Regions from separate parts of the Streptomyces sp. NBC_00316 genome, predicted to be linked through region 1. Evidence: riboswitches for the same ligand, from Rfam matches in the RefSeq annotation. Region 1 holds a riboswitch; each other region holds the start of a gene.
What was found. A riboswitch is a leader RNA that binds a small molecule or an ion and turns the genes downstream of it on or off. The one in region 1 is predicted to bind cyclic di-AMP.
Positions count from the first base shown of each region.

Region 2: it holds a riboswitch for cyclic di-AMP, as region 1 does, so the genes downstream of both, OG878_RS21245 (M23 family metallopeptidase) here and OG878_RS02930 (transglycosylase SLT domain-containing protein) in region 1, are expected to answer to the same signal.
Region 3: it holds a riboswitch for cyclic di-AMP, as region 1 does, so the genes downstream of both, OG878_RS16450 (C40 family peptidase) here and OG878_RS02930 (transglycosylase SLT domain-containing protein) in region 1, are expected to answer to the same signal.
Region 4: it holds a riboswitch for cyclic di-AMP, as region 1 does, so the genes downstream of both, OG878_RS06205 (M23 family metallopeptidase) here and OG878_RS02930 (transglycosylase SLT domain-containing protein) in region 1, are expected to answer to the same signal.

Region 1 is NZ_CP108023.1:645,694-651,596, forward strand. It holds gene OG878_RS02925 (glutamate synthase subunit beta) at 1-1,297, shown strand, start outside; gene OG878_RS02930 (transglycosylase SLT domain-containing protein) at 1,409-2,155, opposite strand; cyclic di-AMP (ydaO/yuaA leader) riboswitch at 2,158-2,343, opposite strand; gene rbsD (D-ribose pyranase) at 2,743-3,132, opposite strand; gene OG878_RS02940 (ribokinase) at 3,129-4,034, opposite strand; gene OG878_RS02945 (ABC transporter permease/substrate-binding protein) at 4,073-5,903, opposite strand, start outside.
Region 2 is NZ_CP108023.1:4,774,635-4,780,537, reverse strand. It holds gene OG878_RS21255 (PrsW family intramembrane metalloprotease) at 1-262, shown strand, start outside; gene OG878_RS21250 (aldo/keto reductase) at 267-1,211, opposite strand; gene OG878_RS21245 (M23 family metallopeptidase) at 1,388-2,503, opposite strand; cyclic di-AMP (ydaO/yuaA leader) riboswitch at 2,515-2,667, opposite strand; gene OG878_RS21240 (PP2C family protein-serine/threonine phosphatase) at 2,938-4,116, opposite strand; tRNA gene OG878_RS21235 (tRNA-Met) at 4,269-4,342, opposite strand; gene OG878_RS21230 (SPFH domain-containing protein) at 4,489-5,685, opposite strand; gene OG878_RS21225 (hypothetical protein) at 5,760-5,903, opposite strand, start outside.
Region 3 is NZ_CP108023.1:3,724,882-3,730,784, forward strand. It holds gene OG878_RS16440 (M23 family metallopeptidase) at 1-824, shown strand, start outside; gene pcrA (DNA helicase PcrA) at 1,033-3,471, opposite strand; cyclic di-AMP (ydaO/yuaA leader) riboswitch at 3,744-3,908, shown strand; gene OG878_RS16450 (C40 family peptidase) at 3,907-5,064, shown strand; gene OG878_RS16455 (hypothetical protein) at 5,157-5,510, opposite strand; gene OG878_RS16460 (C40 family peptidase) at 5,869-5,903, shown strand, end outside.
Region 4 is NZ_CP108023.1:1,372,996-1,378,898, reverse strand. It holds gene OG878_RS06210 (alpha-galactosidase) at 1-1,929, shown strand, start outside; cyclic di-AMP (ydaO/yuaA leader) riboswitch at 2,212-2,371, shown strand; gene OG878_RS06205 (M23 family metallopeptidase) at 2,375-3,244, shown strand; gene OG878_RS06200 (SGNH/GDSL hydrolase family protein) at 3,415-4,278, shown strand; gene OG878_RS06195 (STM4011 family radical SAM protein) at 4,340-5,257, opposite strand; gene OG878_RS06190 (STM4012 family radical SAM protein) at 5,266-5,903, opposite strand, start outside.

The sequences.
Region 1 (5,903 bases):
CGCGAAGCAGAACGACTGGCGGGCCGCGGCCGAGCGACTGCACGCGACGAACAACTTCCCGGAGTTCACCGGGCGACTGTGCCCGGCGCCGTGCGAGGACGCCTGCGTACTGACCATCAACACCGATCCCGTGACGATCAAGAACGTCGAACAGGCGATCGCCGACGAGATCTGGGCACGCGGGTACGCATCGCCTCGGCCGCCCGAGCAGCTCAGCGGGAAGACCGTCGCCGTCATCGGCTCCGGACCCGCCGGACTGGCGGCGGCGCAGCAGCTCACCCGTACCGGTCACACCGTCGCCGTCTACGAGCGCGCCGACCGCATCGGCGGACTGCTGCGCTACGGCATACCCGCGTTCAAGATGGAGAAGCACCACTTGAACCGCCGCATCGAGCAGATGCGGACGGAGGGCACGAAGTTCCGCACGGGTGTGGACGTCGGCTGCGATGTCGACGCCGCCGAACTCTCGGGACGTTACGACGCCGTGGTCATCGCCGTCGGGGCCACCGGGCAGCGGGAGCTGCCCGTCCCCGGCCGCGGGCTGAACGGCGTCCATCAGGCCATGGACTATCTGACCCTGGCCAATCGGGTCAGGGAGGGCGACTACGTCGCGCCCCCCGTCTCCGCCGAGGGCAGACACGTGGTGATCATCGGGGGCGGGGACACCGGCTCGGACTGTCTGGGCACCGCGCTGCGCCAGGGAGCGGCGTCCGTGGTGCAGCTGGACATCAACCCGGAGCCCGGTGAGGTCCGGCGGGACACCGAGCCCTGGCCCACGTATCCGAAGGTCTACCGGATCTCCCATGCGCACGAAGAAGCCCGGGGACGTGCGGGAACGGATCCACGGGTCTTCGCCTCCGCCACCCTCTGCTTCGAAGGGGACCTGGCCGGGCATGTGCGTCGGATACGTCTGGTGGAGGTGGAGCCCGAGGCCAGACGACCGCGACCGGGCACCGAGTACGTGATCACGGCGGATCTGGTCCTGCTCGCGCTCGGCTTCTACGGCCCCGAGCGCGGCACCGGACTGATGAGACAGCTCGGGCTCGCACTGGACGACCGCGGGAACTTCGCCCGGGATGCCGCCTTCACGGCCGAAACGGCTCAGCATGCCGGGCGGACGCCCGGCACCGGCCTGGACGGGGTGTTCATCGCCGGTGACGCGGGACGCGGCCAGTCCCTGGTGGTGTGGGCCATCGCGGAGGGGCGGTCCGCCGCGGCCGCGACGGACCGCTACCTGAGTGGTTCCACGGTGCTGCCTGCGCCCGTCGCCCCGGGGGACCGGCCCCTGGTGGCATGAGCGCTTCCGGGGCTGAGCGCGCGTCTCCGGGCGACATACGCCGGACGGGTGGCGAGGGGACTTCTCCCTCACCACCCGTCAGGCGTACATCAGTGCCGGCAGGGCCGGGCGTCAGTAGGCCCCGAAGACGTTGTCGATCGAACCGTACTTGGCGGCGGCGTAGTTGCACGCGGCGGTGATGTTGGCGACCGGGTCGTAGATGTCCATCGACGTACCGGGCACGTGGTAGGCCTTGAACGTGGGGTCGATGACCTGGAGCAGGCCCTTGGAGGGCGTTCCCTTGGCGGCGTTCGAGTCCCAGTTGTTGATGGCCTTCGGGTTGCCCGAGGACTCACGAATGATGTTGCGGTGGATGCCGTCGTAGCTGCCGGGGATGCCGTTCTTGGCCATGACGGCCAGCGACTCCTTGATCCAGCCGTCGAGGTTGTTCGCATACGTGACGGGCTGCGCGGCAACCGGAGTGGAGGAAACAGGAGCCGCGGACTCGGACTTGGCGCCTATGGTCAGGGTCATGCCCGGGCGAATCAGGTCGGGGCTGGCTCCGATGACCTGTCGATTGTCCTGGTACAGCTTCTCCCAGCCGCCGCTCACGGAATACGCACGAGCGATCTTGGAAAGGGAATCACCTATGATCACGGAATAGGTGGTCGGCGTGGCCTTCTGCGCAGCAATTCCCTTGACGGAAACGGCAGTCGGCGCCACAGCCTTTTGAGCGGCGGCGGGCTGCGCCGGCGCGGCCGAGGCGACGGTTGCGCCGAACACCGGAAGCGCGAGAGCAGCGCCGCCCGTGCCCACCGCGATGAGACCGCGGGTCAGCGAATTGGGCTTGTGACGACGGTGGTTACCCTTTGCAGGCATTGCGAATTCCTCTCCGTCGCCTACGAGGTGAGCTGTCGGGTTCGGGCTGGAGATGCCCCGCCGCATATGAATGCGACTTCACCCCGAGCCGTTCCGGATTCCGGATCGGCGGCTTACCTGGTTCCCCCGCTCCTGCCGTACGTAAGTGGGTTGGGTTCCCGGACGGCGGCAGGATTCGGCGTTCCATCCGGATTGACGGTGACCGTAGGCGAGAAACACCGGACGAAACAAGCCCCGAATTCCCGATCGCAATTCATTTGCAAGATCGATTCACTGGAATCCGTGTTGCCGACGCCACATCCCGGAGTGAGTTTTCTTGGCACAGAAGGGAACCGGACAGCGCTCGGAGTCCTCCCTCACCACAAACGTGACTCTCACCACTAAGTCCGAAATGGGCGATTTGCGCGGCACCAATCACCCTGAGGCGAAACCCACTTGAGGTGGAATCCAAGGGTCAGAGGGAACAGCTCCCCCAAATCGCCCATACCGGCACATCTGCCGCGATCGTTGCGCACGCAGTGAGACCCGGCACCGCAGAGGCGGTGCCGGGTCTCACTGCGCGGACGCGCGGATCGGGGGAACGCGGATCAGAAGAAGACGCCGCAGCGCAGCAGGACGTTCGCGTAGGGGCGCGCCTCGCCGGTGCGTACCACCAGCCGTGCCCCCGCCGACAGCGCCTTGAGCTCGTCGTGTGCGACGAGCTCAAGGCCGGGCAGGCGTTCCTGCAGCAGCCGGGCGGCCTCCGGATTCGCCTCCCCCACCTCGCTCGCTGCCGTGGCGCCCTCGATCACCAGCTCGTCGAGGAGTCCCTCGAGCACGTCGGCGAAGGAAGGGATGCCGGCGCGGAAGGCCAGATCGACGACGCGCGGACCGGCCGGGACGGGCATGCCCGCGTCGCAGACGAGGACCGCGTCACCATGACCCAGCTCGGCCAGTGCCCCGGCCAGATGGCGGTTCAGGATTCCGGCTTTCTTCACAGCGCTGAGACCTCCTCGGCGGTCGGGAAGGACTCCTGGGCGCCTTCCCTGGTGACGGCGGCGGCACCCACCCGCACGGCGAAGGCGGCAGCCGTCGTGAGGTCCTCGCCCCGGCTCAGACGCCAGGCCAGGGCTGCGGTGAAGGCGTCACCGGCGCCGGTGGTGTCCACGGCGTCGACCCGCAGGCTCGGAACCCGCACCACGGTGTCGGTACGGCCGTCGGCGACCAGCGCGCCCTCCGCACCCAGCGTGACCACCACCGACTGCGGGCCGAGGGCCAGCAGCCCCCGCGCCCAGTCCTCGGGACGGTCCCCGGCCGTGGCGCCGAGCATGAAACGGGCTTCGTGCTCGTTGACGACCAGCGGGTCGCAGGCGTCGAGCACGTCCGCGGGCAGCGGCGCGGGCGGCGACGGGTTCAGTACGAACCGGGTGCCGGCCGGCCGGGTGCGTGCCACCTCGGCCACGGTCCCCAGGGGGATCTCCAGCTGCGCCGAGACGACGCGGGCACCGGCGAGCAGGCCGGCGGCGGCGCGGACGTCTTCGGGGGTCAGCCGGGCATTGGCCCCGGGCGAGACCACGATGCTGTTGTCGCCCGACGGGTCCACCGTGATCAGCGCGACGCCGGTGGGCGCCCCGCCGACCTGGACACCGCCGGTGTCCACACCGGCCGCACGCTGCGATTCCAGCAGCAGCCGCCCGTGGGCGTCGTCGCCCACCCGGGCCAGCAACGCGGTACTCGCGCCGAGGCGGGCGGCGGCGACGGCCTGGTTGGCCCCCTTGCCGCCCGGGTGGACGGCCAGATCGGAGCCCAGCACGGTCTCGCCCGGCGCGGGCCGACGCTCGACGCCGATCACCAGGTCGGCGTTGGCCGACCCCACGACCAGCAGGTCGTAGTCGTGCATCACTGTCCTACTTTCACTCGCGTGAGGGGTGGGGCGGGTCAGGAGAAGTCGGCGACGTTCTTCCCCGTCACGACCTTCACCGGCACCTTGACCGTGCTGTCGACCTGCTTGCCTCGCGCGACCTCGACCGCGTTCTCCACGGCGATCCTCCCGAGCTCCTTCGGCTGCTGGGCGACCGAGGCGTACAGCGTGCCCGCGGCGACCGCCTTCAGACCGTCGGGGGTGCCGTCGAAGCCGACGACGTCGACGGACTTGCCGGCCTTGCTGCCGAGCGCCTTGACCGCGCCGAGCGCCATCTCGTCGTTCTCGGCGAAGACTCCGGTGATGTGCGGGTGGGACTGCAGCAGGTTGGTCATGACGTCCAGGCCCTTCGTGCGGTCGAAGTCCGCGGGCTGGGAGGCGACGACCTTGATCCCCGGATAGGCCTTCAGACCCTCACTGAAGCCCTTGCCCCGCTCACGGCTGGCGGAAGTTCCCGCGGTGCCCTGGAGGACGACGATGTCGCCCTTGCCGCCGAGCTTCTCGGCCAGCGCCTTCGCGGCGAGCCTGCCGCCCGCGACGTTGTCGGAGGCCACGAGCGTCGCGGTGTCCGCCTTGTTGACGCCTCGGTCGGCGGCGACCACCGGGATGTCGGCCTTGTTGGCGGCCCGCACCGCGGGCCCCACCGCGTCCGAGTCCACCGGATTGACGATGATCGACTGCACACCCGCGCCGGTGAAGTTCTGCAGCTGGTTGGCCTGTTGCGACGCATCGTTCTGCGCATCCGTGACGGTGAGGTCGATGCCCGCCTCCTTCGCCTCGGCCTGCGCGCCCGCCTTCATCTGGACGAAGAAGGGGTTGTTGAGCGTGGAGAGCGACATGCCGACCTTGGTGGTCGTGCCGGAGTTGCCGGAGTTGAAGAACGACACGGCCGCGACGACGGCCGCCACGCACACCGCGGCGATCGCGATTTTCGCGGCTCCCTTGCCCCGGGGCCCGGATGCACCGGACGAGGACGCCGACGACGCGGACCCACCGCCGGCCCGCCGGCGCACCGTGTCCAGCAGGACCGCGAGCGCGATCACGACACCGATGACGACCTGCTGCCAGAAGGCCGAGACGGACAGCAGGTTGAGGCCGTTGCGGAGCACGGCGAGTATCAGCGCGCCGATCAGGGTTCCGGATGCCTTGCCCACGCCGCCCGCGAGGCTGGCGCCGCCGATGACGACCGCGGCGATCGCGTCCAGCTCGTACCCCTGCGCTGCCTGCGGCTGCGCGGAGGCCAGACGGGAGGCGAGGACGATGCCCGCGACCGCGGCGAAGAGACCGGACAGGGCGTAGATGACGAGCTTCTGCCGCTTGACGCGCAGGCCCGAAAGCCGCGCCGCTTCCTCGTTGCCGCCGATCGCGTACATGGAGCGGCCGATGTACGTACGCCCGAGGACGACCGCCGTGACCAGCCCCATCGCGATCATCACCAGCACGGGGACGGGCAGCCACCCGCCGAGCGTGTCGCCGAGCACGGAGACGGAGTCGGGGAAGGCGATCGGGCTGCCCTGCGAGATGACGAGGGACAGACCACGGCCGATCGACAGCATCGCCAGCGTGGCGATGAACGGCGGGAGTTTGCCGTACGAGACGAGGGCGCCGTTGACGAGACCGCAGGCGATGCCCGTGACCACGGCGAGGATCACCGCGATCCACACGGGGACGCCCTCCGACGTCGCCATCCAGGCGAGTACGGTCGCGGAGAGCGCCGCCACCGAGCCGACGGACAGGTCGATGCCCGCCGAGACGATGACGAAGGTGACGCCGAACGCGAGGATCGCGGTCACGGAGGCCTGCACACCCACGTTGAGCAGGTTCTGGGTGGTGAGGAAGTCGCCGGAC
Region 2 (5,903 bases), 4.1 Mb from region 1:
CCGCCGCGGAGTGGCGGACCCGGACTTCGCGGCGCGCGAGCTGGAACTGCTGCACCACCTCTGGCAGCGCAGGGATGTGGCCGGCCCCGCCCTGGCGTACGCGGCGCAGGCATCGGGTCGCCTGCGCCCCCGGTACATGCCCCCGGGGCCGGTCCCGGGACCGGCCCCGCACCAGCAGTACGGCGGCTACGGCCCCTCCCCGTATCTGCCGCCCCACACCCGGCCGCCCTACGGCAGCCGACCGCCCGGGCGCTCCTGGTAGGGACTCAGGCGGACGCTCCGGTGAGTTCCGCCAGCTCCTGCTCGGTCAGCTGAAGGCCGGCGACGGCCACCAGGGCGGGCATCTGCTCGACCGTGCGGGCCGAGGCGATCGGCGCGGCAACGGTCGGCTGGGCGGCGAGCCAGGCCAGGGCGACCGTCGCGATCTCGGCGTCGCGCTCCTTGGCGACCTTGTCGAGTGCGGCCAGGACCTTCTGCCCCCGCTCCGACTCCAGGTGCTGGCCGGCCTTTTCGGCGCGGGCGCTCTCCACCGACGCACCCGGGCGGTACTTGCCGGTGAGGAAGCCCGAAGCCAGGGCGAAGTACGGGACGGCGGCGAGCCCGGCGCGGGCGGCCGTCTCCTGGAGCTCGCCCTCGTAGGTGTCGCGGGAGACCAGGTTGTAGTGCGGCTGCAGCGCGACGTACCGGGCGAGCCCCTCGCGTTCCGAGAAGTCCAGGGAGGCCTGGAGCCGCTCCGGGCTGATGTTGGAAGCGGCGATGGCGCGCACCTTGCCGTCCTTCACCAGCCGGTCGAGGGCGGTGATGATCTCCTCGACCGGGACGGTCTCGTCGTCGAAGTGCGTGTAGTAGAGGTCGATGTGGTCGGTGCCGAGCCGGCGCAGCGATTCCTCGGCCGCGGCCTTGATGGTCGTGGCGGAGAGTCCCTTGTATGCGGGGTGGGAGCCCACCTTGGTGGCGACGACGACGTCGGAGCGGTTGCCGCGGGCGGCGAGCCACTTGCCGATGATCGTCTCCGACTCGCCGCCCTCGTTGCCCGGGACCCAGGCGGAGTACGCGTCGGCGGTGTCGATGAAGTTGCCGCCCGCCGCGGCGTAGGCGTCGAGCACGGCGAACGACTGCGCCTCGTCGGCGGTCCAGCCGAAGACGTTGCCACCGAGGGCGAGCGGGAAGACCTGAAGGTCGGAAGAGCCGAGCTTACGGAAAGAAGTCATAGTGGATCAACGAATTCCACCGCGCCCGCTATTCCATGCAGAGGGCATGTACACAGCCGGCATCCCGCCCGCGAGGGCGAGGCGCCGGGACCCGCGAAAACCGGACCGGCAGCCCTGACGTCGGGGGGTGAGCGTCAGGACTGCCGGGGTTCGGGTGCCGGGGAACCGGCGCGGGCTCAGACGGTGAGGCCCTTGTCGCGCAGCCAGGTCATCGGGTCGATGCCGGTCCCGGCCGGGGTGTGGACCTCCAGGTGGAGGTGGGGCCCGGTGACATTGCCGGTGGCGCCGACGCGGCCGATGGTGTCACCGGTGGTGACCTTCTGGCCGACGGTGACGTCGATCGACGACTGGTGGCAGAACCACAGCTCCGTACCGTCCTCCAGCTCCAGGACCGTGCGGTAGCCGTACGAGCCGGACCAGCCCGCCGACTTGATGGTGCCGGTGTGGACGGCCTTGATCGGGGTGCCGGTGGGCGCCGCGAAATCGAGGCCGGTGTGGTAGCCGGAGGACCACATCGAACCGGCTTCACCGAAGGTCGAGGTGATCGTGTACGAGGAGGTGGGGATGGTGTAGGAGGCGGCGAGCTTGGCGATCCGTTCGGCCTCGGCCTTCGCCTTCGCGGCTTCCTCCGCCTTCTTCTTCTCGGCGGCGGCCTTGGCCTCCGCGGCGTCCTGCTTCGCCTTGGCCTCGGCGGCGGCCTTCTCGGCAGCGGCCTTCTCCTCGGCGGCCTTGGCCTCCGCGTCGGCGGCGTTCTGCTGCTGCTCGGCCTGCTGGAGGATGCGGGCGCGCAGTGCCTCGCCGGCGTCGGTGGCGCCCTGCTCGGCCTCGGCGGTGGTGATGCCGGCGCTGGTGAGCGGGGCCGCGGAGTCTGCGGCCTTCGCCTGGTCGACGGAGTCGTCGGCGAACAGACTGCCTACGCCGGGAAGGGACTTGGCATCGGGGAGGTTGTCCGCGAGGGAGTCGGGAAGGGAGATGGAGACCGGCGGCTTGCTCTGCGCGGTGGCCATGCCACCCGCGCCGACGGCCGCGATGACGCCGACTCCGAGCACCGTGGAGCTGCGGGCGAGTCCGTTGCGCTGCTTGGCGACGCGATGCCTGCCGCGCACGGGGCGGACGGACTCCTCGGTGGGATTCCATTCCTCCCAGGACCGGTCACTCTCACCGAAGCCGTCGGCCGCGAGGTCAGTGGTGAACTCGGCGCCGAATTCGGTTCTCCGGTCGTTTCCGTACTCGCTCGCGAAGTCGGAGCCGAACCGGGAGGGGGCTTCGGGGGCAGGCTTGTTGGACGCCACGGGGGCGCACTCCTTTCCTTCCTTCTCGCCTACCGGGTTAGCTGACGGGTTCGGAGCAGGAAGGTCTCCTACGGATCCCTCTGCCTCTCACGAGACACAGGTGTCCGATTCACCCCATGTAGGTGGTTCCCCGGTTCCCTTGCGGAATTCGGCGCTCGCGCACGGTGCCGCCACTGACGACGGCTGGGACAACCGCGCTGCGTTATCGAACGTTAATAGACACACGGGCCCGATTCCAAGCCGTTCCCACTGATCGTTGACGGCCTTGGCCTGGACTTTACGGGACACAATCGGGCGGAATCGGGCGAGTTGATCGCCTCTCAGTCATTACCCGGTTTCTGACGTTGCGTCAAATGTTATGCGGAGCGGCGTCCTTCGGTCACGGACAGTGGCATCGGCCCGCACAGCCCTCTCACCGGCTCGGCCGAGTCTTCTCACCGGCTCGGATTTCCTTCGCTCGCACGCGCATCACGTCCCACGATCTTCACCGTCGTCCGCCGCTCCGGCTGCCCCTCCGCGGGGCGCTCGACAGCGAGCAGCGCCATGTCGTCGGTGGACTTGCCACCGGTGTGCAGCCGCACGTCGTCGGAGAGCGCGGACAGCAGCTCCTCGGGCCCGGGAAAGATCCGGCCGCGCAGCCGGGCCGCCGGATCGTAGAAGACCCCTTGCGGGTCTCGGGCCTCGGAGAGCCCGTCCGTGAAGGCGAGCAGCGTCGCACCGGCGGCCAGACCCCATACGTCGGCCCGGTCCGGCCACACCCCCAGGTCCATGCCGAGCGGCAGCGCGGGCACCGACGGCACCAGCACGTCCAGTGTGCCGTCGGGGTGGATCAGAATGGGCTCGGGGTGGCCGCGGTTGACGATCCGCACCTCGGCCGCGCCGGGCGGGATCTCGGCGAGCACGGCGGTCACGAACCCCTCGACCGGATCGATACCGCGCTGCCGCGCCCCCTCCCGCGCCAGCGCCCGTTCCAGCCGCTGCGCCACGCACTCCAGCGAGTCCTCCTGCTCGGCGGCCTCCCGGAACGCACCGATGATCACGGCCACCGCCTCGACCGCCTGGAGCCCCTTGCCGCGCACGTCCCCGACCACGAGCCGCACCCCGTGCGGACTCTCGGCCACGGCGAACAGGTCGCCGCCGACGTACTCGTCCGCCTGGGCCGCCTCGTACCGCGCCGCGACGCGGAGCCCCCCGATCCGGTCCATGGGGGCCGGCAGCACGGCCCGCATGGCGGTCTCCGCGATGAACCGCGCCGAGGCCAGCTGCTCATTGCTGTGCCGTACCACCCCGTTGATGACGACGGCGAGGATCGAGACCGTGAGCACGGTGAAGAACTCGATGACCGGCACGACGTGCATCAGCGTGCCACTGGCCGTCCGCAGCGCGACGATGGCGAGGACCGCGGCCGCGCCGGTACGGACGGTGCCGGCCAGCGAGACGAACGGGGCGGCGATCAACGGGGCCGCCACGAACAGCGGCACGGCGGTGAAGGCCGGCGGCGTGAAGTAGTCGAACAGCAGCCCGCCGACGATCATCAGGACCGGCAGCGTGCGGACGAACTGCCAGGCCCAGCCGTCGCCCAGGGCCCGCGCACCGCTCGGCCTCTCCGCCATCCCCACCTGTGTTCTCCTGCCCGGTGCGCCCTGTGACCTCCCAGGTTCGCCGGAGCGGCCTCACGCGGCGACTCCTCGTCGGCCAATGGGGGGAGAGGACACATACACGTCAGGCCCGGCACGCTCGCTGCGTGCCGGGCCTGACATTTCAGTAGCGGGGACAGGATTTGAACCTGCGACCTCTGGGTTATGAGCCCAGCGAGCTACCGAGCTGCTCCACCCCGCGTCGGTGAACACAACTCTACGCCATCCGGGACGGGCTGCTGACCAATTGAGGAATGAGTGCCGAACCGCCCGGCCCCCGGGCACGAGATCCTGTCCGTCCCGGCCCGCCCCAGGCCCTGCCGAACCCGGCCCGGAGCCGGTCCCCGGTCACTTCGATTCGGTGATGCGCGGCGTCTGCTTCCCGTTGACCGCACCCGCTCCCGCCCCCGTGCTGCGCTGGAGCGCGTGGAGGATGGCCAGCCCCTGACCGACCACGCCCGCCGCCATCTCGTTGACCCCGTTGGTGCCGTTGAGCACGGTGAGGTCGGCGCCCTTCATCCCGCGGGCCGCCGCGTCCGCCAGCGCCGGCAGGTTCTCCACGATGCGGTTGGCCGCGATCAGCTCCTGGTTTCCGTCCCGGAGCGAGGCGGCGCGGGCGGTGTTGGCGTCGGCCTGCGCCTGGGCGAGGGTCCGCTCGGTGTACGCATTGCCGTCGGCCTGGAACTTCGCCCGGTCCCGGGCGGCCTCGGCGAGCGTGCGCTGCCGGTACGCCTCGGCGTCCGCCGGACGCCTGACCTCCGCCTCCAGCCGCTGTGCGGCCAGCGCGGCCTGGCGCTCCGCCAGGGCGGTCTGCTCCTCGATGACCTCCTGCGACGCCCTGGCCTGGGCGAGCGGCCCGGCCTGGGCGGCGCGGGCGTTGTACTGCTCGGTCTCGGCGAGGAAACCGGCCCGCTTGATCGCGGTGTCCCGTTCGTACTCGGCCTTGAGCGCCGCGGCCTGCTGCTCGCGCTCGGACGCCTCCTGGTCGGCCCTGGCCTGGGCGATCCGGGCCTGGCTGGCGACGGCGGCCGCGTGCGGGGCGGCGAGGTTGCTGATGTAGCCGGTGGCGTCGTCGATCTCCTGGATCTGCAGGGCGTCCACGACGATGCCGAGCTTCTCCATCTCGCCGTGGCTGCCAGCGATGACCTCCTGGGAGACCCGGTTCCGTTCCCGGATGATCTGCTCGACGGTCAGCCCGCCGATGATGGACCGCAGGTGACCGGCGAAGATCCGGCCCGCGAGCTCCTCCATCTGGTCCTGTTCGGACAGGAAGCGGCGTGCCGCGTTGGCGATGGAGACGGCGTCGTCACCGACCTTGAAGACGGCGACCGCGCGGACGTTGAGGCGGATGCCCTGCTGGGTGACGCAGTCCTCGGTGATCTCGGCCTCGCGCAGCGCCAGGGAGAGCATGCGCGCCTTCTGCTTCACCGGTACGACGAAACTGCCGTGGCCGGTGACGATCCGGAACTGCGTGTCCTGCGTCTGCCGCTTCGATCCGGAGATGAGCATCGCCTCGTTGGGGGCGGGAACGTGCCAGAACAACATGAGCGGACTCCTGCCGTACGTCATTTCACCTCGACGTCGTCCCCCGGCGTCATCCCCCGGTGCCGGATCCCGGTTCAGGACGGCAGACGTTCGACGATCACGCTGCGCGCCGAGACCGAGTCGACGACAACGACGCGTTCGTCCCTGTCGATCGACGTCGACGACCATGCGGTGTAGGCCTCCGAACCGCCCCGCACGGCCACCAGCACTTCGCCCGG
Region 3 (5,903 bases), 3.1 Mb from region 1:
CGGACATGCACCAGGCGGCCGACCGCACCGCCGCCGACATCCCGCGCCCTGCAACCCGCCCCAGCACCCTTGGCGGCAGCCGCAGTCGGCGGCGCACCCCCGCGAAGCGTTCCGCGCTCCTCACCGTCGCCGTCCCCTCCGCCTGCGTGATGAGCGTGGCCGGTATCGCCGCCGCCTCCGTCAGTGGGCTCGGCAGCGGGAAGGACAAGGCGGACGACACACTGTCGATGGCGGCCGCCGACCCCGGCACCGTCAAGCCGGTCGCCGCCAACAACAAGCTGGACACCCAGCTCGCCAACCTCAGCGCCGACGCGGAGAACTTCGCCGACCGCGCCAGCCGCACCCAGGAGCGCATCGACCTGAAGGAGCGGCAGGCGGCCGAGAAGAAGAAGCGCGAGGAAGAGGCCGCGCGCAAGGAGGCGCTGCGCCCCAAGTTCGTCCTGCCGATCACGCAGCACGGCCTCAGCGCCTACTTCGGCCAGGCGGGCGTCAACTGGATGTCCGTGCACACGGGCATCGACTTCCCCGTCTCGTACGGCACCCCGGTGATGGCCGCGACGGACGGCACGATCCGCACCCAGTGGAACAACGCCTACGGGAACATGGCCATCGTCACCATGGCCGACGGCACCGAGACCTGGTACTGCCACCTCAGCAGCACCAAGATCCGCTCGGGCCCGGTCAAGGCCGGCGACGTCATCGCGTACTCCGGCAACTCCGGCAACTCCACCGGCCCGCACATGCACTTCGAGGTGCGGCCCGGCGGCGGGGCGGCCATAGACCCGCTGCCCTGGCTCCGCAGTCACGGCCTCGACCCGACCTGAGCGACCTGGAGCGGCGCAAGCGGCGGCGACGCCGCATCTCCTGCCGCCGGGGCGGCTTCCGCCCTAGGGGCCTCTCGTTTGGATCATGCTGGGCTCGCGGGGGCCGGCATGCACATCTGCCGCGTTGTCGTCAGTCACCGACGCTCCGCCTTGCAGCTGCACGCACCAGCCCCCGCTCCCTGATCCAGCCTGATCCAAACAAAAGACCCTAGAGCTTCTCCACCGGCGCGTACCGCAGCAGCAGCTTCTTCGGCCGCTCGTCCCCGAAGTCGACCGTCGCCTTCGCCTGGTCGCCGACCCCCTCGACCGCCGTCACCGTGCCCAGCCCGAACTGGTCGTGCGTGACCCGGTCCCCGACCGCCAGCGTGATCGTCGGCTTGTCCGAGGTGCGCCGGGTCGCGAAGCCCGAGGGGCCCGAGCGCGAGCGCGACGAGGACAGCGACGACGTGATCCCCGAGGTCGGTCCGGCCGGGGCCGCCATCGGTCCGGTCCGCTTCCACTGCAGATGCCGGTCCGGGATCTCCTCGAGGAACCGCGACGGCGGGTTGTACGAGGGCTGCCCCCACGCACTGCGCATCGCCGCCCGGGTCAGGTACAGGCGCTCACGGGCCCGGGTGATTCCGACGTACGCGAGACGCCGCTCCTCCTCCAGCTCCTTGACCTGCCCGAGCGCCCGCATGTGCGGGAAGACGCCGTCCTCCATGCCGGTCAGGAACACCACCGGGAATTCGAGGCCCTTCGCGGTGTGCAGTGTCATCAGCGTGATGACGCCGGAGCCGTCCGTGTCCTCGTCGGGGATCTGGTCGGAGTCGGCGACGAGTGCGACCTTCTCCAGGAATTCGGCCAGCGTGCCCGCGCCCTCCTCCTCGCCCCGCTCCTGCTCGAATTCGAGGGCGACGGCGGCGAGTTCCTGAAGGTTCTCGATGCGGGTCTCGTCCTGCGGGTCGGTGGATGCCTGGAGCTCCGCGAGATAGCCGGTCCGCTCCAGGACGGCCTCCAGCACCACTGCGGGGCCCGCGCCGGACTCCACGATCGTGCGGAGTTCCTCCATCAGCGTGTTGAACCGCTTGACGGCGTTCGCCGACCGGGCCGCCATACCGTACGCCTCGTCGACGCGGCGCAGCGCCTGCGGGAACGTGATCTTCTCGCGCAGCGACAGTGCGTCGATCATCGCCTCGGCGCGGTCGCCGATGCCGCGCTTCGGCACGTTCAGAATGCGGCGCAGCGGGACGGTGTCCTCGGGGTTGGCGAGGACTCGGAGGTAGGCCAGGACGTCCCGGACCTCCTTGCGCTCGTAGAAGCGCACGCCGCCGACGACCTTGTAGGGCAGGCCGACGCGGATGAAGATCTCCTCGAAGACGCGGGACTGCGCGTTCGTCCGGTAGAAGATGGCGACGTCTCCGGCCTTGGCGTCGCCCGCGTCGGTCAGCCGGTCGATCTCGTCGGCGACGAACTGCGCCTCGTCGTGCTCGGTGTCGGCGACGTAGCCGGTGATCCTGGCGCCCTCGCCCGCATTCGTCCAGAGGTTCTTGGGACGGCGGCTCTCGTTGCGTTCGATGACCGCGTTGGCCGCGGAGAGGATCGTCTGCGTGGAGCGGTAGTTCTGCTCCAGCAGGATCGTCGTCGCGTTCGGGTAGTCCTCCTCGAACTGGAGGATGTTGCGGATGGTCGCGCCGCGGAAGGCGTAGATCGACTGGTCCGCGTCACCCACGACACACAGCTCGGCCGGGGCGTCGGCCGGTCCGGCCGGGCCCACCAGTTCGCGTACGAGCGTGTACTGCGCGTGGTTGGTGTCCTGGTACTCGTCGACGAGGACGTGCCGGAAGCGGCGGCGGTAGTGCTCGGCGACATCGGGGAACGCCTGGAGCAGGTGGACCGTCGTCATGATGATGTCGTCGAAGTCCAGTGCGTTGGCCTCGCGCAGCCGGGACTGGTACATCGCGTAGGCCTGGGCGAGCGTCTTCTCGAAGCCGTCCGCGGCCTGACCGGCGAAGGTCTCCTCGTCGATCAGCTCGTTCTTCAGGTTCGAGACCTTCGCCGTGAACGCCTTCGGCGGGAAGCGCTTCGGGTCGAGGTCCAGATCGCGGCAGACCAGGGCCATCAGCCGCTTGGAGTCGGCGGCGTCGTAGATCGAGAAGGACGAGGTGAAGCCGAGCTTCTTCGACTCGCGGCGCAGGATCCGTACGCACGCGCTGTGGAACGTCATGACCCACATCGCGTTCGCCCGCGGTCCGACGAGCTGCTCGACGCGCTCCTTCATCTCGCCCGCGGCCTTGTTGGTGAAGGTGATCGCCAGGATCTGGCCGGGGTGCACCCCGCGCTCGGCCAGCAGATGGGCGATGCGGTGGGTGAGCACCCGGGTCTTGCCGGAGCCGGCTCCGGCGACGATGAGCAGCGGTGACCCCGCATGCACGACGGCGGCGCGCTGCTCGGTGTTCAGCCCGTCGAGAAGGGCGGCAGCGTCGATGACGGGGCGGTGGGCGCCGTCCCGGTAGTACGCGTCCCGGGGTGGCGGGGGCGCGTCGAATACGCCCGCGAAGAGGTCCTCCGGCACCGCTTCGGGTGCGGAGTCCTCGGGGGGCGGCGGGGGCTCTTCCTCCGAGTGCTGGAGGCCGGCCAGGAAGCTGTCGTCAAAGAGGCTGCTCATCGCTTGACGAGTCTAGGCCGCCGCACCGACACCGTGCGGGCCGCATGGTGAAGCACGGTGCGTACACGGGCGGACGTGCGAGCACGTACGGAGATCGTCCGGCCACGTCCCGTAAGGGAAGGACGGGCTGCCGGGCCCGTACCGCCGCCCCGTCGCCAAGGTCACGAAAATGTATCGGGCATATCGAACATCAACCTTCACAGCAGCACCATGGGTTGGCTAGCGTGCTCCGACGGGCGGCCCGTCCTCCCTTGAGGCGATCCACGCCGAAACGGGCACCCGCGCCGAATCCGGGCTGCCTTCACGGGAGTTCGGAACCGGGGACCCATACGCACAACCGGGGTGAATCGGTCCATGTCCCCACTCGGACCGTAGGGCAGCCTTCCGTTCCGCCCGAACCCGACAGCTAACCCGGTAGGCGGTCCACGGAAGGAGATGCCTGCCTTGGCGTCGCACCGCAAACCGCGCACCCGGGTGCGCAGCACCACCCCCGCTGTCGGACTCACGACGGCCGCTCTGGCAGGTGTGACCCTGCTGTCCACACAGAGCGCCACGGCCGCCCCGGCCTCGCCGAAGCCCAGCATCGAGGATGTGCAGAAGAAGGTCGACGACCTCTACCGGCAGGCGGGCACCGCGACCCAGAAGTACAACCAGGCGAAGGAGGCCTCCACCGCACAGCGGGGCAAGGTCGACGCCCTGCTGGACGATGTGGCCAGGCGTGCCGACAAGCTGAACGAAGCCCGCAGGGAACTCGGCAACTACGCGGCTGCGCAGTACCGCACCGGCTCCATCGCGCCGACCGCCACCTTCTTCCTGGCCGACGACCCGCAGTCGTACTTCGACCAGAACCAGCTGATGGACCGGATGGCGGGCCGGCAGCAGAAGGCCGTCACGGACTTCCGTACGCAGCAGGCCGCGGCGTCGAAGAAGCGGGCGGAGGCGGTGACGAGCCTGGAGGCGCTCACCGAGTCGCAGGACACCTTGCGGACCAGCAAGGAGAACGTCCAGAAGAAGCTGGGCGAGGCGCGCGCGATGCTGTCGAAGCTGACGGCCGAGGAGAAGGCGCGGCTCGCGGCGCTGGAGCGCAAGAAGGAGGCGGAGGCCAAGCGCAAGGCGGAGGAACTCGCCCGTCAGCAGGCCGAGGCGAAGCGCAAGGCGGACGAGGCGGCGCAGCAGGCCGCATCCGGCAGCGGCACGGGGACGAGCACCGGGACCGGTTCGGGCAGCAGCACCACCACGACGACGACGAAGGGGGAGAAGGCCCTCGCCTTCGCCCGCTCCCAGATGGGCAAGCCGTACGTCTGGGGTGCCACCGGCCCCTCCTCGTACGACTGCTCGGGACTGACCCAGGCCGCCTGGAAGGCCGCGGGCGTCGACATACCGCGCACCACCTGGGACCAGGTCGAGATCGGCACCCGGATCGCGACGGCGGATCTGCAGCCGGGCGACCTCGTCTTCTTCTACGACGACATCAGCCACGTCGGCATCTACGAGGGGGACGGCATGATGGTCCACGCCCCGAAGCCGGGGGCGAACGTCCGCGAGGAGTCGATCTACTACATGCCGATCTACGGCAGCGTGCGGCCCGCCTAGCACGCTCCCCGCAGCGCGGATCCATGCGCTTCATGCGACGAGCCCCTTCGGAAGGATCCGCAGGGGCTCGTCCGTCGGCCGGGAGGACCGGCTCAGGTCCAGAGCGTCGCAATGAAGATGTTGGCGACCGTCAGCCCGCCGACCGCCGCGAAGACGCCCTTCTCGACCTTCTCCTCGTCCCGCTTGACGTAGACCAGCGCGAGGATCACGACCAGGACCGCGAGCTTCACGCCGATCTTGATGTTGTTGACCGGGTGGTCGTCCGCCTGGTTGAGCCCGACCAGCACGACACCGGTGACCAGCATGGTCAGCGCACCGTGCAGCATCGCCGGGACGAAGCGCGCCGTGCCGGCACCCATCGCCTTCATCTGGGTCAGGAAGCCGCCCAGCAGGGAGGCGATACCGATGATGTGCAGCGCGACGAAGACATTGATGAGTACGTCCATGGGGCCGCAGCCTAGCCGGGGCCATATCACCACTCTTCGGCGAGGTGGGGTCTCCTCGGCATTTCAGTCGGGCCTGCACCGGCTGTCTGAACCCGGTGCGGTTTTCCCGGTCACTCGAGGACATCGCCTCGCCAAATTCAGGCAATAGCAGTCATTACGTCTCTCCTCCCTGTCCCGGGTTTAGCGTCCCTATCCAGGTGACCGGCTCACCGCCGCTCCGCACCCGGACGGCAGGCCGGTCACCCCGCCGAAGAGTCCGGTGGCGGGCCGCTCCCCCTGTTGGCACCCCGCCGCCGGACCTCCGCGGGCCCGCCGGTAGGCCCCGACGGGCAGTCGAGAGCAAGGAACCCCGCCCCCCGTGGCCGCTCATCGAAAACCCAAGCAGCTCCCGCG
Region 4 (5,903 bases), 730 kb from region 1:
TCGCCGCTGGACGGCCGTGAGGAGTATCCGGTGGAGGGCGGCCCCCGGTTCGTCCGGCCCGCCCTCTCCGTACGCACCCCCGCGGTCCGCGGTACCGAATGGGCCTTCGCCGGGGCCGTGGTGGACGGCGAAGAGCTCCGTATCGCGTTCTCGGACTCCGTGCAGCGGCTCGATCTCACGCTCCACTACCGGATGCGGGACGACTCCGATGTGATCGAGCGCTGGGCCACCGTCACCCATGCCGGCCCCGACGGGCCGCCGCTGGAGCTGCTGCGCGCCGACGCGGCCGCCTGGACCCTGCCCGCGCGCGACGGCTGGCGCCTCAGCCATCTGCACGGGCGCTGGGCGGCGGAGACGCAGCTCGTGCGATCGGAGCTGACCTACGGCGAGAAGGTCCTCTCCAGCAGGCGCGGCCACACCGGGCACCAGGCCCTGCCCTGGGTGGCGCTCGACGCGGACGCAGCCGCCACCGAGGAGCACGGCGAGGTGTACGGCTGTGCGCTCGCCTGGTCCGGGTCGTGGCGGATCGCCGTGCAGCAGCTGCCCGACGGGCTCGTGCAGATCACCGGCGGGGCCGGATACGACGAGTCCGGGCTGCTGCGGCTCGCACCGGGGGAGACGTACACCACGCCCGTGTTCGCCGGCCTGTGGAGCCCCGAAGGATTCGGCGGGGCGAGCCGGGCCTGGCACGCCTGGCAGCTGGCCCACGTCGTCCCGGATGCCGCGAGCCTGCGGCCGGTGCTCTACAACTCCTGGGAGGCGACCGGCTTCGACATCGCGGAGGACCAGCAGCGCGCCCTCGCAGTCCGTGCAGCGGCCATGGGCGTCGAACTGTTCGTGGTGGACGACGCGTGGTTCGGGCGGCGCACCAGCGACCGGGCCGGACTCGGGGACTGGACCCCGAACCCCGAACGGTTCCCCGGTGGGCTGAAGCCCCTCGCCGACGAAGTGCACGCGCTCGGCATGCAGTTCGGTATCTGGGTCGAACCGGAAATGGTCAACGCCGACAGTGATCTGTATCGCGCGCACCCCGATTGGGTGCAGCACTTCCCCGGGCGGACCCGGACGGAGTTCCGTCATCAGCTGGTGCTCAATCTCGCCCGGAGCGATGTGCAGGCCTATCTGTGGGAACAGCTCGACACGCTGCTCTCCAGTGCCCCGGTCGACTATGTGAAATGGGACTTCAACCGCTGTTTCTCCGATGCGGGCTGGCCGGGCGAGGAGTATCCGCAAAGGCTCTGGACCGCACATGTGGATGCGTTGTACGCGTTGATCGACCGATTGCGGGCCGCCCACCCCGGTGTCGCCTTCGAGTCCTGTTCGGGCGGCGGCGGCCGGATCGACCTGGGGATCCTCGCCCGTACCGACCAGGTGTGGACCTCCGACAACACCGACCCGCTCGACCGGCTCGCCATCCAGGAGGGCTTCGGGCAGATCCATCCGGCGCGGGTGATGGCCGCCTGGGTCACCGACAGCCCGAACGTCCAGCTCAACAACCGGGTCAGCTCGCTGCGCTTCCGTTTCGTGAGCGCGATGGTCGGGGTGCTCGGAGTCGGCGGGGATCTCACCGAGTGGAGCGACGAGGAGCTGGCCGAGGCCCGGAGCTGGGTGGACCTCTACAAGGAGATCCGCCCGGTGGTGCAGCACGGGGCGCTGTACCGGCTGCGTGCGCCGCGCGGCGGTCTCAGTGCGGTGCAGTACACGCACGGTGACGAGACGGTGGTGCTCATGTGGCTGGAGGCGCAGAGGTACGGGGAGCGCCCACCGGCCCTGCGGCTGCGCGGACTCGACGCCGCGGCGACGTACACCTGCGTGGACACCGGGGTGGTCCACCACGGCTCCGTGCTCCTTCATCAGGGGCTCCGCACGGGGCTGCGGGGGGACCTGGACGCGCGGGTGCTGAGACTCCGCCGCGGAGAATGTTCATGACATGTCCGTATTGGTGCATTTAGCGGAACATGCCCCATTTAAACGGGAGATGATCGGCGACTCGTGAGCGGGATCATATCCGTGACGGTGTGTGGCGGCGCGGCGGGTGGGTAATCCGTCTGCCGCGCGGAATTCCAAGATCCCTGATCCACGGAGTGTGACCGGAATTCCGCGCCGATTTCCCGGCGTCGATTCCGTTGCGGAACCGGAGGCTTGTTATGCCCGTCCTCGCTCGTTTACGGTCACCGTCAATCCGGATGGACCGCCAAATCCTGCCGCCGTCCGGAATTCACACCCACTCATCGCGTGGCAGGAGCGGGGGAACCAGGTAAGCCGCCGATCGGGAAATCCGGCCGGCTCGGGGTGAAGTCGCACGACCTGCGACCGGGCATCTCCAGCCCTAACCCGACAGCTCACCTCGCAGGCGCCGGAGAGGAAATACTTCATGCCCATATCGGGTAAGCACCGCCGTCCGAAGTCCAGCACCATCGCTCGTGGCGTCGCCGCCGCCGGCGCCGGCGGGGCCGTCATCGCCCTTCCGCTGCTCGGCGCCACCGGTGCCCACGCCGCGGAGCAGGCCGTGCCCGCCGCCGCGAAGTCCGCCGCCACGGTGAACGCCGCCCCGGCCGCCCCGGTCGTGAAGAAGCAGGCCGAGACCCGGACGTACTCCGTCGTCTCCGGCGACTACCTGGCGAAGATCGCCGCCGACCAGAAGGTCGAGGGCGGCTGGCAGAAGCTGTTCCAGGACAACCGCACGGTCATCGGTGAGAACCCGAGCCTGATCGTCCCCGGCATGAAGCTGACCCTCGGCGGCACGGCGTCCGCCGCGGCCCCGTCGACCGCCCCCGCGCCGGCCGTCAAGCCTGCGGCCGCCCCCAAGCCCGCGGCCGCCGCCGGCGAGAGCAACAGCTCCGGCTACGTCCACCCGGTGCCCGGCAAGCACACCACCAACTACCGTGCGTCCGGCGCCAACTGGTCCAGCGGCAGCCACACCGGCATCGACTTCCCGGTCGCCACCGGCACCAGCGTGAAGGCGATCACCTCCGGCACCGTCGTCACCGCCGGCTGGGGCGGCGCGTACGGCAACCAGGTCGTCATCAAGCACGCCGACGGCCGCTACTCGCAGTACGGCCACCTGTCCTCGCTCTCCGTCTCGGCGGGCCAGACCGTGACCGTCGGCCAGCAGGTCGGCCTGTCGGGTGCCACCGGCAACGTCACCGGCCCGCACCTGCACTTCGAGGTCCGCACCGGCCCCGCGTACGGCTCGGACATCGACCCGGTCGCCTACCTGGCCTCGCACGGCATCTACGTCTGATCCGATCGGGCCTGATCCGAACGGCTGGGTGAAGGGGCGGTGCGCGGCGGTGCACCGCCCCTTCACTTATTCCCCCTTTACCAAAATCTGACCGGGTGGTCTATGTCACCTCCCGTCAACCCCTTATTACGGTCGCGTAGGTCACATTCGGCGGTGCAGGATGTGCCCTTGTGGCAGACGATTCGAGAAAAAATCAACGTGGCGTCAGTAACCGGTATGGCGCGATCGGGTCGTACGCAGCGATTGGCGACAGCTTCACCGAGGGAGTCGGTGACCTGGGTCCGGACGGAACCTTCGTCGGCTGGGCGGACCGCTTCGCGGTACTTCTCGCGGACCAGCTCCCCGACCCCGATGCGGCGACGGACACCGGCGGAACCGATGGATCCACCGGTCCGGCTCACGGGAATTTCCGGTACGCCAATCTCGCCGTACGCGGACGCCTCCTCGACCAGATCGTCGAGGAGCAGGTACCGCGCGCCAAGGAACTCGCCCCCGATCTGGTGAGCTTCTGCGCGGGCGGCAATGACATCATCCGGCCCGGCACCGACCCCGACGACGTGGCCGAGCGCTTCGAGCGCGCGGTCGCCGAACTGACCCGGTCCGTCGGCACTGTCATGGTCACCACCGGCTTCGACACCCGCGGCGTTCCCGTGCTGCGTCATCTGCGCGGCAAGATCGCCACGTACACCGCCCATGTGCGCTCCATCGCCGACCGCTACGACTGCCCGGTCCTCGACCTGTGGTCGCTCCGTTCCGTACAGGACAGGCGCGCCTGGGACGACGACCGGCTCCATCTGTCGCCCGAGGGACACACCCGGGTCGCGCTGCGCGCCGCCCAGGTCCTCGGCCTCGATGTGCCGGCCGACCCCGACCAGGAGTGGCCGCCGCAGGCCCAGCGCGGCACGCTCGAAGTGCGCCGCGACGACATCCACTGGGCGCGCGAGTATCTGGTGCCGTGGATCGGACGGCGGCTTCGCGGCGAGTCATCCGGCGACCACGTCGAGGCGAAGCGCCCCGACCTGCTGCCGCTGTAGTCGCCGCGTCGTACGCGATCACCGGACGGGCCCGTTCTCCCTCGGGCCCGTCCGGTTCTCCTCAGTCCCGTCCCGCGATCGAGGACAGCGGCAGCAACGGGCGTTCCCCGTGCCCCGGTGCGTGCAACGGGCCGGCCGGAACGCGCTCCAGGACGCCACCGGCGAAGACGTCGTACAGCGGCAGCGTCTCCAGATGCACATATCCGATGTGGCAGTCGCACACCGCGAGCGGACAGGCCTGCGGGCCCAACGCCCGCCGGTAGCTGCCGTCGTAGAGATTGCCGAGCTCGGCCGGGACGAAGTGGCAGCGACGCACCGTCCCGTCCCCGTCCACCGAGACGACCGACTCGCCGGTCCGGCAGGGCAGGCCGGCCGAGCGGTGCGGATGCCGGCTGTACGGGAAGAGCGGGTCGAGCGCCGTCCAGCGGTCCGCCTCCTCGTCCGTGTACGTGTGGCCCTCCGCGGCATTGACCCAGAGATAGACCTCGTCGGGCAGATCGGCGCGCAACCGCCGCGCCTCGTCGAAATGGCCGTCGAGGCCGACGACGCCGACGCTGTGGCGAACCCCCAGAGCGGTCAGCTCACGGCACTTGGCGAGGAACCGGTCGTACGGTGTCTGCCCCGGGTGGTACGTGCACCACAGCGCGATCCTGTCGCGCGCGGTTCCGTCCGCCTCGGCCAGCCACCGTGTCCGACCGCTGAGATTGGTCTGGATCGCGACCCGCCCGATGTGCGGCAGCTGCGCCAGCTCGACCAGTGCCCTGCGGTACCAGGAGCGGACCAGCCCTTCGCCCCACGGCGTGAACAGCACCGAGATCCGGTCGCCGGTCTGCGCCGCCACCCACGCGGTGAACCGCTCCAGCGCGGCACGGTCCGCGCGCAGCTGCTCCGGGCTGTCGCGCCGCTTGGCGAACGGGCAGTACGGGCAGTCGTAGTCGCACGACGCCAGCGGACCGCGGTACAGGATCGTCAGGTCCATGGGCGCGCTCACTTCAGTTCGTACGCGGCCATCGCGGCCCGTACGGCGGGGGAGAACAGCTCGGGACCCAGCGCGTCGGAGTGCGCGAGGCCCTCGGGGGAGAGCCGCAGCAGCCCGGCGGCGCCGTCCAGCCAGCCGCGTGCCTCGAACCGGTTCAGCTCGCTGCGGAAGTCGTCACCGGGCCAGGTGCCGAACCGCTCGTGGTAGTCGGCCGCCTGCAGACCCCGGGCCTGCAGCAGCGACTGCAGCAGATGGCGTCTGCGCGCCTCGTCGCCGTCGACATACCGGCCCACTTCGGCGCGCGAGAAGTCCTCGGCGGCGGTGTAGCTGTCGATGATCGCCCGCACCTCCCGCATCTCCACCGCGTAGTCGAACGAGTAGTGCAGCCGCGAGGTGTACGAACGCGCGCCGCACCCCAGGCCGATCATGCCGTCCGTCTGGCACGCATGGTCGGTGGGGCCCTCCTGCGGGGCGCCGGTGCGACGGAACATCCGCATGGAAACCTGCTCGTAGCCGTGGGCGAGGAGATGGTCCCGGCCCGCGCGGTACAGCCGCAGCCGCTGCTGGTCCCATGCCGCGTGCGCCGCTGCCTCGGCGCCTGCGTCGGCGCCGAGCCGGCCCAGACCGGTCAGCGGGCGCACGTAGA